DNA from 3 places in the Pseudomonas sp. Con_6 genome. Region 2 is predicted to be linked to each of the others. Evidence: riboswitches for the same ligand, from Rfam matches in the RefSeq annotation. Region 2 holds a riboswitch; each other region holds the start of a gene.
What was found. Region 2 has a riboswitch for cobalamin ahead of cobW (cobalamin biosynthesis protein CobW). Riboswitches for the same ligand answer to the same signal wherever they lie in the genome.
Positions count from the first base shown of each region.

Region 1: another riboswitch for cobalamin. It lies ahead of cobO (cob(I)yrinic acid a,c-diamide adenosyltransferase); the one in region 2 lies ahead of cobW (cobalamin biosynthesis protein CobW).
Region 3: another riboswitch for cobalamin. It lies ahead of AC5QPF_RS12635 (ABC transporter substrate-binding protein); the one in region 2 lies ahead of cobW (cobalamin biosynthesis protein CobW).

Region 1 covers NZ_CM182011.1:1,739,907-1,743,169, forward strand. Annotated here, with positions in the region: gene AC5QPF_RS07970 (PQQ-dependent sugar dehydrogenase) at 1-284, opposite strand, end outside; gene AC5QPF_RS07975 (hypothetical protein) at 516-1,094, opposite strand; cobalamin riboswitch at 1,237-1,457, shown strand; gene cobO (cob(I)yrinic acid a,c-diamide adenosyltransferase) at 1,582-2,193, shown strand; gene AC5QPF_RS07985 (cobyrinic acid a,c-diamide synthase CobB) at 2,190-3,263, shown strand, end outside.
Region 2 covers NZ_CM182011.1:3,810,326-3,813,588, forward strand. Annotated here, with positions in the region: gene cobN (cobaltochelatase subunit CobN) at 1-289, opposite strand, end outside; gene cobW (cobalamin biosynthesis protein CobW) at 291-1,361, opposite strand; cobalamin riboswitch at 1,459-1,666, opposite strand; cobalamin riboswitch at 1,722-1,937, shown strand; gene AC5QPF_RS16915 (CbtB domain-containing protein) at 2,039-2,227, shown strand; gene AC5QPF_RS16920 (CbtA family protein) at 2,239-2,931, shown strand; gene AC5QPF_RS16925 (cobalamin biosynthesis protein) at 2,931-3,263, shown strand, end outside.
Region 3 covers NZ_CM182011.1:2,827,954-2,831,216, reverse strand. Annotated here, with positions in the region: gene AC5QPF_RS12645 (AzlC family ABC transporter permease) at 1-538, opposite strand, end outside; gene AC5QPF_RS12640 (LysR substrate-binding domain-containing protein) at 677-1,540, shown strand; cobalamin riboswitch at 1,596-1,793, shown strand; gene AC5QPF_RS12635 (ABC transporter substrate-binding protein) at 1,935-2,951, shown strand; gene AC5QPF_RS12630 (iron chelate uptake ABC transporter family permease subunit) at 2,951-3,263, shown strand, end outside.

The sequences.
Region 1 (3,263 bases), 2.1 Mb from region 2:
TCCGCCACCAGCACGTCGCCGTTGGGCAGCACGTAGAGCCAGCGCGGGTGGTCCAGGCCGTCGGCGAAGGCCGCGACCTGGGTGCCTTGGGCGGCGGTTGGCTTGGCGCCACCGGCCCAGCCCACGGCCGGGGCGATGTTCACCGTGGGGATCAGGGTCTTGTTCGGTTCCGGCAGTTGCGGCGACGGGCCGCTGCCATCGGTGACCTGCAGGCGCGCGGATTCGCCACAGGCGGTCAGGCCGGTGGTGAGGGCCAGCAGCACGGCAATGCGCAGTGAGGACATGCTCGACTCCTTCGCGTAACGGTGGGGGCGTTACAGGTCAGAGGTGGGGCGGGGGAGGGTGGTTCAGTTGGATATGGGGTGGGGGCTGTATGAATCCGGATGCTTGGTTTGGGAATGTATCAGGGCTTGCAGGTGCTCGCCTTGAGCCTTGTAGCGTCCTTGAGATCGAGCGCCGCGCGGGCGGCGCTCGATCTCAAGGACGCTACAAGGCTCAAGACAGGCATTTCAGGGTCAAACCTGCTTCAACAACAACGCCACCCCAGGATAGTACTGCCCGAACTCATCATGCAGCTTGCGATACCCATACGGGAAACACCAGGCAATGGCACAGGCATTGTGCTTCTGCAGGTCATCCACCATGTCCTGCAACTCTTCCGGGCTGGCATGCTTTTCCAGCTTCACCGGGCTGACGAACAGCGCCGCGAGCTTCAGCTGGCTCGGATAGGCGATGCCTTTCGCCACCGCGCCGGTTTCCTGCAAGGCACCACTGAGGTCCAGGCGTCCCACCTTCGGCCAGCGCTGCTCGGCATGCAGGTAGGCCGATTCATCACGGCTGGCGATCAGCAGGTCGCAGTGCGCGCCGCGTTCGCCTTCATCGCGCTGCTTCTTGCTCTGGTAGCCCTGCAAGGTCACGAGTTCTGCCTGCCAGATGGCTGCGGATAGCGTGCCGAGGTTGGCTTGGACGCCTTGCCAGTAAGGACCTTCGCCATCACCCAGGACCTGGTTGAAGCGCTCGATGGATTCGCCCCAACGCTCCAGCGCCGGACGCAGGAATTCAAGCCGAGGGTTGTTGAGAATCAGGCCTTGCATGCTGCTCTCCTTTCGTAATTGTTGTACGAGTACAGCGAAAACCATGGCGATTTGATATCACCATGGCACAGCCTGCGGATAGTGCCATTGGTCCGGGCTGTGACCGCCGTCTCCAATTGACGCTCCGGATGCAACCCTCTAACCTTCGCGACTTGTTTCAGGTGCTCTGTGACCTCGGCGTCGACAGGGTGAAACAGGGAAGCCGGTGGGCACGCAAGACGTGCGATCCCGGCGCTGCCCCCGCAACGGTAGATGAGCCAAGACCGCGCAAGGCCACTGGGTATCCACCCCGGGAAGGCGCCCGGTCGGGACCGTGAAGGTCCACTCATGAGCCCGGAGACCGGCCTGCAAACAGTCAACGGCATCACGGAGGGTGATGCGCGGTTTGCCGGGCCCTGTCGCCCGACGCCTGCGCCTGTCCCCCCGTGGCCACCTTTCCAGCTGTCGTCGCTTCCCGCCTGTCGACAGTGGCCCGCGGAGACCCCCGATGAGCGAATCCCCCGAACGTGACGAACGCCACCTGGCGCGCATGCAGCGCAAGAAAGCGGTGATCGACGAGCGCATCGCCAATTCCCCCCACGAATGCGGCCTGCTGCTGGTGCTCAGCGGCAACGGCAAGGGCAAGAGCAGCTCGGCCTTCGGCATGCTCGCCCGCGCCCTCGGCCACGGCATGCAGTGTGGCGTGGTGCAGTTCATCAAGGGCCGCAACGCCACCGGCGAAGAGCTGTTCTTCCGCCGCTTCCCCGAGCAGGTGCGCTACCACGTGATGGGCGAGGGCTTCACCTGGGAAACCCAGGACCGCCAGCGCGACATCGCTGCCGCCGAAGCGGCCTGGGCCGTGTCGCGGCAACTGCTGCAGGACCCGAGCATCGGCTTCGTGGTGCTGGACGAATTGAACATCGCCCTCAAGCATGGCTACCTTGACCTGGATCAGGTGCTCGGTGACCTGCAGGCCCGTCCGCCGATGCAGCACGTGATCGTCACTGGCCGCGGCGCCAAGGACGAGATGATCGAACTGGCCGACACCGTCACCGAGATGGGCATGGTCAAGCATGCCTTCCAGGCTGGCATCCGTGCCCAGAAGGGCGTCGAACTATGAGCGACACCCGGCACTGCCCGGCGGTTCTGATCGCGGCTCCGGCCTCCGGCCAGGGCAAGACCACCGTGACCGCAGCTCTGGCCCGCCTGCATCGCAATCAGGGGCGCAAGGTCCGCGTGTTCAAATGCGGACCTGACTTCCTCGATCCGATGATTCTCGAACGTGCCAGTGGCGCGCCGGTGTACCAGCTCGACCTGTGGATGGTCGGTGCCGAGGAAAGCCGCCGCCTGCTCTGGGAAGCCGCCGCTGAGGCGGACCTGATCCTGATCGAAGGGGTCATGGGACTGTTCGACGGCACTCCGTCCAGTGCCGACCTGGCCCGCCATTTCGGCGTGCCGGTGCTGGCGGTGATCGACGGTACGGCCATGGCCCAGACCTTCGGCGCCCTGGCCCTGGGCCTGGCGCGCTACCAGCCTGACCTGCCGTTCGCCGGCGTGCTGGCCAACCGCGTCGGCACCTTGCGCCATGCGCAACTGCTGGAAGGCAGCCTCACTGAAGGCCTGCGCTGGTATGGCGGCTTGTCCCGGGAGACCGGGATCGAACTGCCGAGCCGCCACCTGGGGCTGGTCCAGGCCAGCGAACTGACCGATCTTGACCTGCGCCTCGACGCCGCCGCCAAGGCCCTCGGTGACAGCTGCCAGTCGTCCCTGCCGCCGCCGGTGGCGTTCGCGGCCCCCGAGCCGCGTGCCGTCGAACCGCATTTGGCCGGCGTGCGCATCGCCGTGGCCCGCGACGAAGCCTTCGCCTTCACCTACGGTGCCAACCTTGATCTATTGCGGGCGATGGGCGCCGAGCTGAGCTTCTTCTCGCCGATTCATGACTGCGAACTGCCGACGGCGGACAGCCTGTACTTGCCCGGCGGCTACCCCGAGCTGCACCATCACGCTCTGGCCGCCAACACGCCGATGCTGGTGGCGATCCGCGCCCATCACCAGGCCGGCAAGCCGTTGCTCGCCGAGTGCGGCGGCATGCTCTACCTGCTCGACGCCCTGACCGATGTTGCTGGCGAGCGCGCCGAACTGGCGGGCCTGCTGGCGGGCGAGGCGACGATGCAGAAGCGCCTGGCGGCC
Region 2 (3,263 bases):
CGCCATAGCGCCAATAGCCGATGCCGCCGTGCAGCGACACCAGGATCACCTTGGCATGGCGCAGCACTTCATCGACATACAGGTCCACCGATGCGTGGTTCTGCACCTGCATGGGGTTGGCCAGGCGCAGGCTGGGGTAATCGTCCGGCAGATCCCTGGCGGTTTCCGCCAGCAGCGCCAGGTGCGAGTCACCGCTGCAGAGGATCACCAGTTCGGCGGGGGTCTGGCCGAGGTCGGCGATGCTGTCGTCCGGCACGAAGCCGCCGGGCTGGGTCCGCAGCAGGTGCATATCAGGCGCTCAGGGCGGCGCGCAGGCGGGCTTCGAGGGCCGCGGCGTCGAGGTCCTGGCCGATGAGCACCAGGCGGGTGATGCGCGGCTCGTCGCTGCGCCAGGCACGGTCGAAATGCTTGTCGAAACGGGTGCCCACGCCCTGGATCAGCAGGCGCATCGGCTTGCCGGGGATGGCCGCGAAGCCCTTGACCCGCAGGATGCCGGTCTCGGTGACCAGTTGGGTCAGCGCATCCAGCAGCAGGCTTTCGTCGGCCTCCGGCAGGTCGAGGGAGATGGAATCGAAGGCGTCGTGGTCGTGATCGTCGTGGTCATCGTCGCCGTCGTGGTGGGAATCATGGTGGGTGCGACGGCCATCGATATGCGCCTCGGACTCGGCGCCCAGGCCCAGCAACACTTCCAGCGGCAGCACGCCCTTGCTGGCTTCGACCACCTTGACCGCTGGCGGCAGCTCTTCCTCGACCTCGGCGCGCACGGCAGCCAAGGCTTCAGGGGCGATCTGGTCGCACTTGTTAAGGATCACCAGGTCGGCGCTGGCCAACTGGTCGGCGAACAGTTCGTGCAGCGGCGATTCGTGGTCCAGGTTCGGGTCCAGCTTGCGCTGGGCATCGACCTGCTCGGGGAAGGCGGCAAAGGTGCCGGCGGCCACGGCCGGGCTGTCGACAACGGTAATCACCGCGTCGACGGTGCAGGCGTTGCGGATTTCCGGCCACTGGAAAGCTTGCACCAAGGGCTTGGGCAGGGCCAGGCCGCTGGTTTCGATCAGGATCTGGTCGAGGTCGCCGCGGCGCGCCACCAGCTCGCGCATCACCGGGAAGAACTCTTCCTGCACGGTGCAGCACAGGCAGCCGTTGGCCAGCTCGTAGACGCGGCCGTTGGCCTCTTCCTCGGTGCAGCCGATGCTGCACTGCTTGAGGATTTCGCCGTCGATGCCCAGCTCGCCGAATTCGTTGACGATCACAGCGATGCGGCGGCCGTTGGCGTTGTCCAGCATATGGCGCAGCAACGTGGTCTTGCCCGAGCCGAGGAAGCCGGTAACGATCGTGACGGGGAGTTTGGCCAGTGTTTTCATGTCGGATGCCCTTGGCAGCGGATTGGCGGGCATCGGAGACGGGAGCCGGATGCCAGGCAGCCGGGCGCGTTCGCCACCGGATCACCCCGCCCGGTTGAAGTGGAAACTGTTCGAGGCAGGTCTCCTGGCTTGTGCTGTGCCCCGGGGCAGCATCGACGCCTTCCCGCCGTTTTCGGCAGTGGCTGTGGTCGATGGTTCAGCACTTACAGTTGCGGGGGCAGCCGCGGAATGACTGTGATCAGCGCACCGCGTTCCCGTCTTAGCTCCGGCCACGACGCCGGAGAACCTCGAACCGGCAAGGCTACGCAGTGCCCGGAGGTCGGTCAACCGCTGTATTGACGGATGTCAATGCGCGTGATTTCCTAGCGCGATCGTTTGGGTGCCTTTTTTATTACAAGGTGAAACGGGAAACCGGTGCGCAATGACCGTTCAAGGTCATGCCAGTCCGGTGCTGCCCCCGCAACGGTAAGCGAGGAAAGCGTCAGATCCACTGTGCCCGCAGTCCGGCATGGGAAGGAGACGCCACGGCTCAATGCCCTCGCAAGCCCGGAGACCGGCCCGACGCAGAATTGACCAAACCCGCGGTGGGCGGGCGACGTTGCACCTCCCGGACGCTCCGTGCCCGGAGGTTCTTCGCGCTTGCCTGTCGCCGAGACGACACTCACGAGGAAAGCGCCATGTCCGTTACCAGCACCGCCAGCCACGCCAGCAGCACCTCCACCACCCTCAGCCAGCGCATCGTCGCTGCCGTCGGCGCGTCCGTGCTGGGCCTGTGCCTGGTCTACTTCGCCGGTTTCTCGCATATCGAAGCGGTGCACAACGCCGCCCACGACACCCGTCACAGCGCCGCCTTCCCTTGCCACTGAGGCCTGACCGCATGTTCACTCGCATCGCACGCACCGCGGGCTTCACCGGCCTGCTGGCCGCCCTGCTGCTGACCCTGCTGCAAAGCTTCTGGGTGTCGCCGCTGATCCTCCAGGCGGAAACCTACGAGAACTCGGCACCGGCTGCGGCCCATGAACACGAGCACGCCGATGGCGCTGCAGCGGGTCATGAGCACAGCGAAGAAGCCTGGTCACCGGAAGATGGCTGGCAGCGCGTGCTGTCCACCACAGGTGGCAATCTGGTGGTCGCGGTGGGCTTCGCCCTGCTGCTGGCTGCCATGTACACCCTGCGCGCCCCGGGCAGCATCGGTGCTGGCGCACTGTGGGGCCTGGGCGGTTTCGCCGTGTTCTGCCTGGCACCAAACCTCGGCTTGCCGCCGGAACTGCCGGGCACCGCCGCCGCCGACCTGGCCCAACGCCAGTTGTGGTGGATCGGTACCGCTGCCGCAACCGCGGTAGGCCTGGCACTGATCGCCTTCGCCGGCAACTGGGTGTTGAAGGCCGCCGGCCTGGCGCTGCTGGTGATCCCCCACGTGATCGGCGCGCCGCAACCGGAAGTTCATGAAAGCCTGGCCCCGGAAGCGCTGGAGTCGCAATTCATCGTCGCCTCGCTGCTGACCAACGCCGGTTTCTGGCTGGCCCTGGGCCTGATCAGCGCCTGGCTGTACCGGCGCAAGGCGGCCTGATGCCCGTCCCACCCGGCGTTGCCCCGCTGTACGCCGGGCTGGGCTGCCGTCGCGGCACGCCGGCGAGTGACCTGGCCGGCGTGCTGCGCCAGGTCCTGCAACACCACGACCTGCCCTTCTGCGCCCTGGCCGGACTCGCCAGCATCGACCTCAAGCGCGACGAACCCGGCCTGCTGCAACTGGCCGAAGACCTCGCCTTGCCCCTGCATTTCTACAGTGCCGTCCAGCTTGCTCCGTTCACCCCGCGCCTGAGCCATCGCTCGGCCACGGCCTTTCGCCATACGGGTTGCTACGGCGTCGCGGAAAGCTGCGCCCTGGCCCTGGCCGAACAA
Region 3 (3,263 bases), 980 kb from region 2:
CCATGTCCAGGCCCCAGCTCACCGGATCGCTGACCAGGTTGCCGAAATACAGGCCGAGCCAGGTGCCGAGGATCCAGGTCGACCACAGCGCCAGGCCGCCGCCGAACAGAATGCCCAACCCCGGCTTGCCGGCAGACAGCGCCTGCATCGCCATCGCCCAGTTGGCATCGGAGACCACCAACATGATCCCGTAGCGCCGCGCCACCGGCAGTTCCCGCAGCCACGGATAGAGCGTGGCGCCCATCAGCAGGTGGCGGGCATTGATGGCGAACACGGTGACGATCAACGGCACCAGCGGCACCTGCGCGCCCCACAGGTCGAGGGCGGCGAACTGCGACGCGCCGGCGAACACCAGGGTGCTCATCCACATGATCGTCGGCGAATCCAGCCCGACCTGGGCCGCCGCCAGGCCAAAGGCCAGGCCGAACACCACCACGAACATCGAGATCGGCAGCAACTGCCGGAACCCGTCCCATACCTCGTTGTAGCCCAGCTCCGTGGAGCCCTTGGCAACCGATAACACGACAAACCTCCTCATCCGCGGCCCGTCTGGCGGACCGCTGTTCTTCTGGCAACGTTTTCGGACGACGGCCACTATCCAGCAGACACTCTTTTGCGAAAAGCGCATATTACGCATCCGACCTATTTGTTAATCGAATGCCGAGGACGCGCCCGCATGCAGGACCTGCAGATCGACTGGCTCAAATGTTTCGTTGCCGTAGTGGACACCGGCTCGCTGTCCGGCGCCGCTCCCGAGGTGCACCGTTCGCAATCGGCGGTGAGCATGCAGTTGAAGAAACTGGAGGCGGCAGTGGGTCGGCAACTGCTGGTGCGCGATGCCCGCCAGCAGCAACTGACCCCGGACGGCCAGGTACTGCTGGGCTATGCGCGGCGCATCCTTGACCTGCACAGCGATGCGCAGAACGCTTTCCATGGCGACGAGCTCACCGGGCGGATCCGCCTCGGCGTCCCGGACGACTACGCCGCACGCTACCTGACCCCGGTGCTCAAACGTTTCGCCCTGCGCTATGGCGCGGTGGAGATCGAGCTGGACTGCGAACAGTCCACCTCGCTGATCCCGCGGATCGAGCAGGGCGATCTGGACCTGGCCCTGGTGTCCCGCGACCATCCGCGGCGCGGCACCCTGCTGTTCCGCGAACCGATGGTCTGGGTCGGTTCACCGCAGTTCGATGTCTGGCGCCGCGATCCGCTGCCCATCGCCACCTACGAGAGCACCAGCCTGGCGCGGCGCTGCGCCATCCACTCGCTGGCCCTCCAAGGACGCGACTACCGGGTGGTGTACAACAGCTCCAGCCTGGCCGGGCAGATCGCCGCGGTGGAAAGCGGCCTGGCGGTGGCGGTGCTGACTCGCTGCAGCGCCCCGGAGCATCTGGAGATCCTCGGTACCGAGCATGGCCTCGGGCCGCTGGAGCCGATGGAAGTGGCGGTGTATCGCAGCCGGGCGTCCCAGGGTTCAAAGCCGGTGGACCAGTTGTATGGGCTGCTGATCAAGACCCTGAAGACCGCGGCCGTATCCTGAGCTAGCTCCTGGAGCCGTGCTTGCCCTTCGAGCTGGTTTCCTCTGGCTCTATCCCGTACCATCCCGCCCCGCCGGTTTCCGAAAGGAACCCAACAGGGAATCCATCCGCGCGCCCAGGCCCGCGAAAACGGAACTGCCCCCGCAACTGTAGGCACCGAGCCTGCTCCACACACGCCACTGGGCCCGCGCCCGGGAAGGCCGGAGCCGGCGCTGACGTGCAAGTCAGGAGACCTGCCGGCACGACATCGTCAAACCCACCGGCGGGGTGTCCGGGAAGGGCATCCTGTTTCCGGCCACCGCTCGTGCGTGGCCGGCTCGTATCAGTTTCCGGGATGTGTTTTCCAGACCTGTGCCTTTCTGTAGCCGCACTCGTTCGAATGGAGATCGCATCCGCATGTCCCCTTCCCGCCTCGCCCTTGTCCTGCTGGCCAGCCTTGGCCTGGGCAGCGCCGCCTTCGCCGCACCGACCCGGTACCCGCTGACCCTCGACAACTGCGGCGTGAAGCTGACGTTCGAGCAAGCCCCCGCCCGCGTGGTGACCATCGGCCAGGCCGGCACCGAGATGTTCTACGCCTTGGGCCTGGGCGAGCGGCTGGCCGGCACCTCGCTGTGGTTCAACGACGTGGCGCCGCAGTTCAAGGCGCAGAACGACAAGGTCGAGCGCCTGGCCGACAACGACCCGAGCTTCGAGGCGGTGATCGGCAAGCGCCCGGGCCTGGTGACGGTGCAGTTCGAATGGATGGTCGGTCCGCAAGGCGTAGTCGCCACCCGCGAGCAGTTTGCCGAACTCAAGGTCCCGGCCTACCTGCTGCCCTCCGACTGCGAAGGCAAGGACAACCTGACCGGCGCCGACGGCACCCGCCTGGAAACCTTCCGCGTCGACAGCCTGTACAAGAGCATCGAGCAACTGGCGCAGATCATGGACGTACAGGACCGCGGCACAGCCCTGGTGGACCAGCTCAAGGCGCGCCTGGCGGCGGTCACCGCCGGTGCCGGTCAGCGTCGCCAACAGGACCAGTCGGCAATGTTCTGGTTCTCCAGCGCCAACCTCGATATCGACCCCTATGTCGCCGGGCGCAAGGGCATTCCCGATTTCATGCTGAACAGCCTGGGCATGCGCAACGTGGTCGAATCCGACGAGGAATGGCCGAGCGTGGGCTGGGAAACCCTGGCCAAGGCCAACCCGACCTTCATCGTCATCGCCCGCATGGACCGCCGCCGCTTCCCGGCGGACGACTACCGGAAGAAGCTGGAATTCCTCAAGAACGACCCGGTCACCCGCAACATGGACGCGGTGAAGCACGAGCGCATCGTCATCATCGACGCCGACGCCATGCACGCCGGCGTGCGCCTGATGGACGGCATCGAAGTGCTGGCAGACGCCAGCCAGAAGCTGCGCAAGGCCGACTGATGCTGCCCGCCGTTGCCCGCCTCGTCCTGCGCTCGCTGCTGCACGCCCTCTGGGTCGGCGCCCTGCTGGGCCTGGCGGTGATCATCGCCGCCAGCATCGGCGAGACCCACCTCGGCCTGTCCGTGGTGCTGGAGGTGCTGGGCAACAAACTGTGGAACGCCGGGCACCTGCTCGACCCCATCGACGCAGGCATCATCTGGAATTACCGCCTGCCCCGCGCCCTGGTGGCCGGGGCCTGCGGGGCAGGGCTGGCAACGGCGGGCGCGGTGCTGCAGGCGCTGCTGCGCAACCCGCTGGCCGATCCCTACCTGC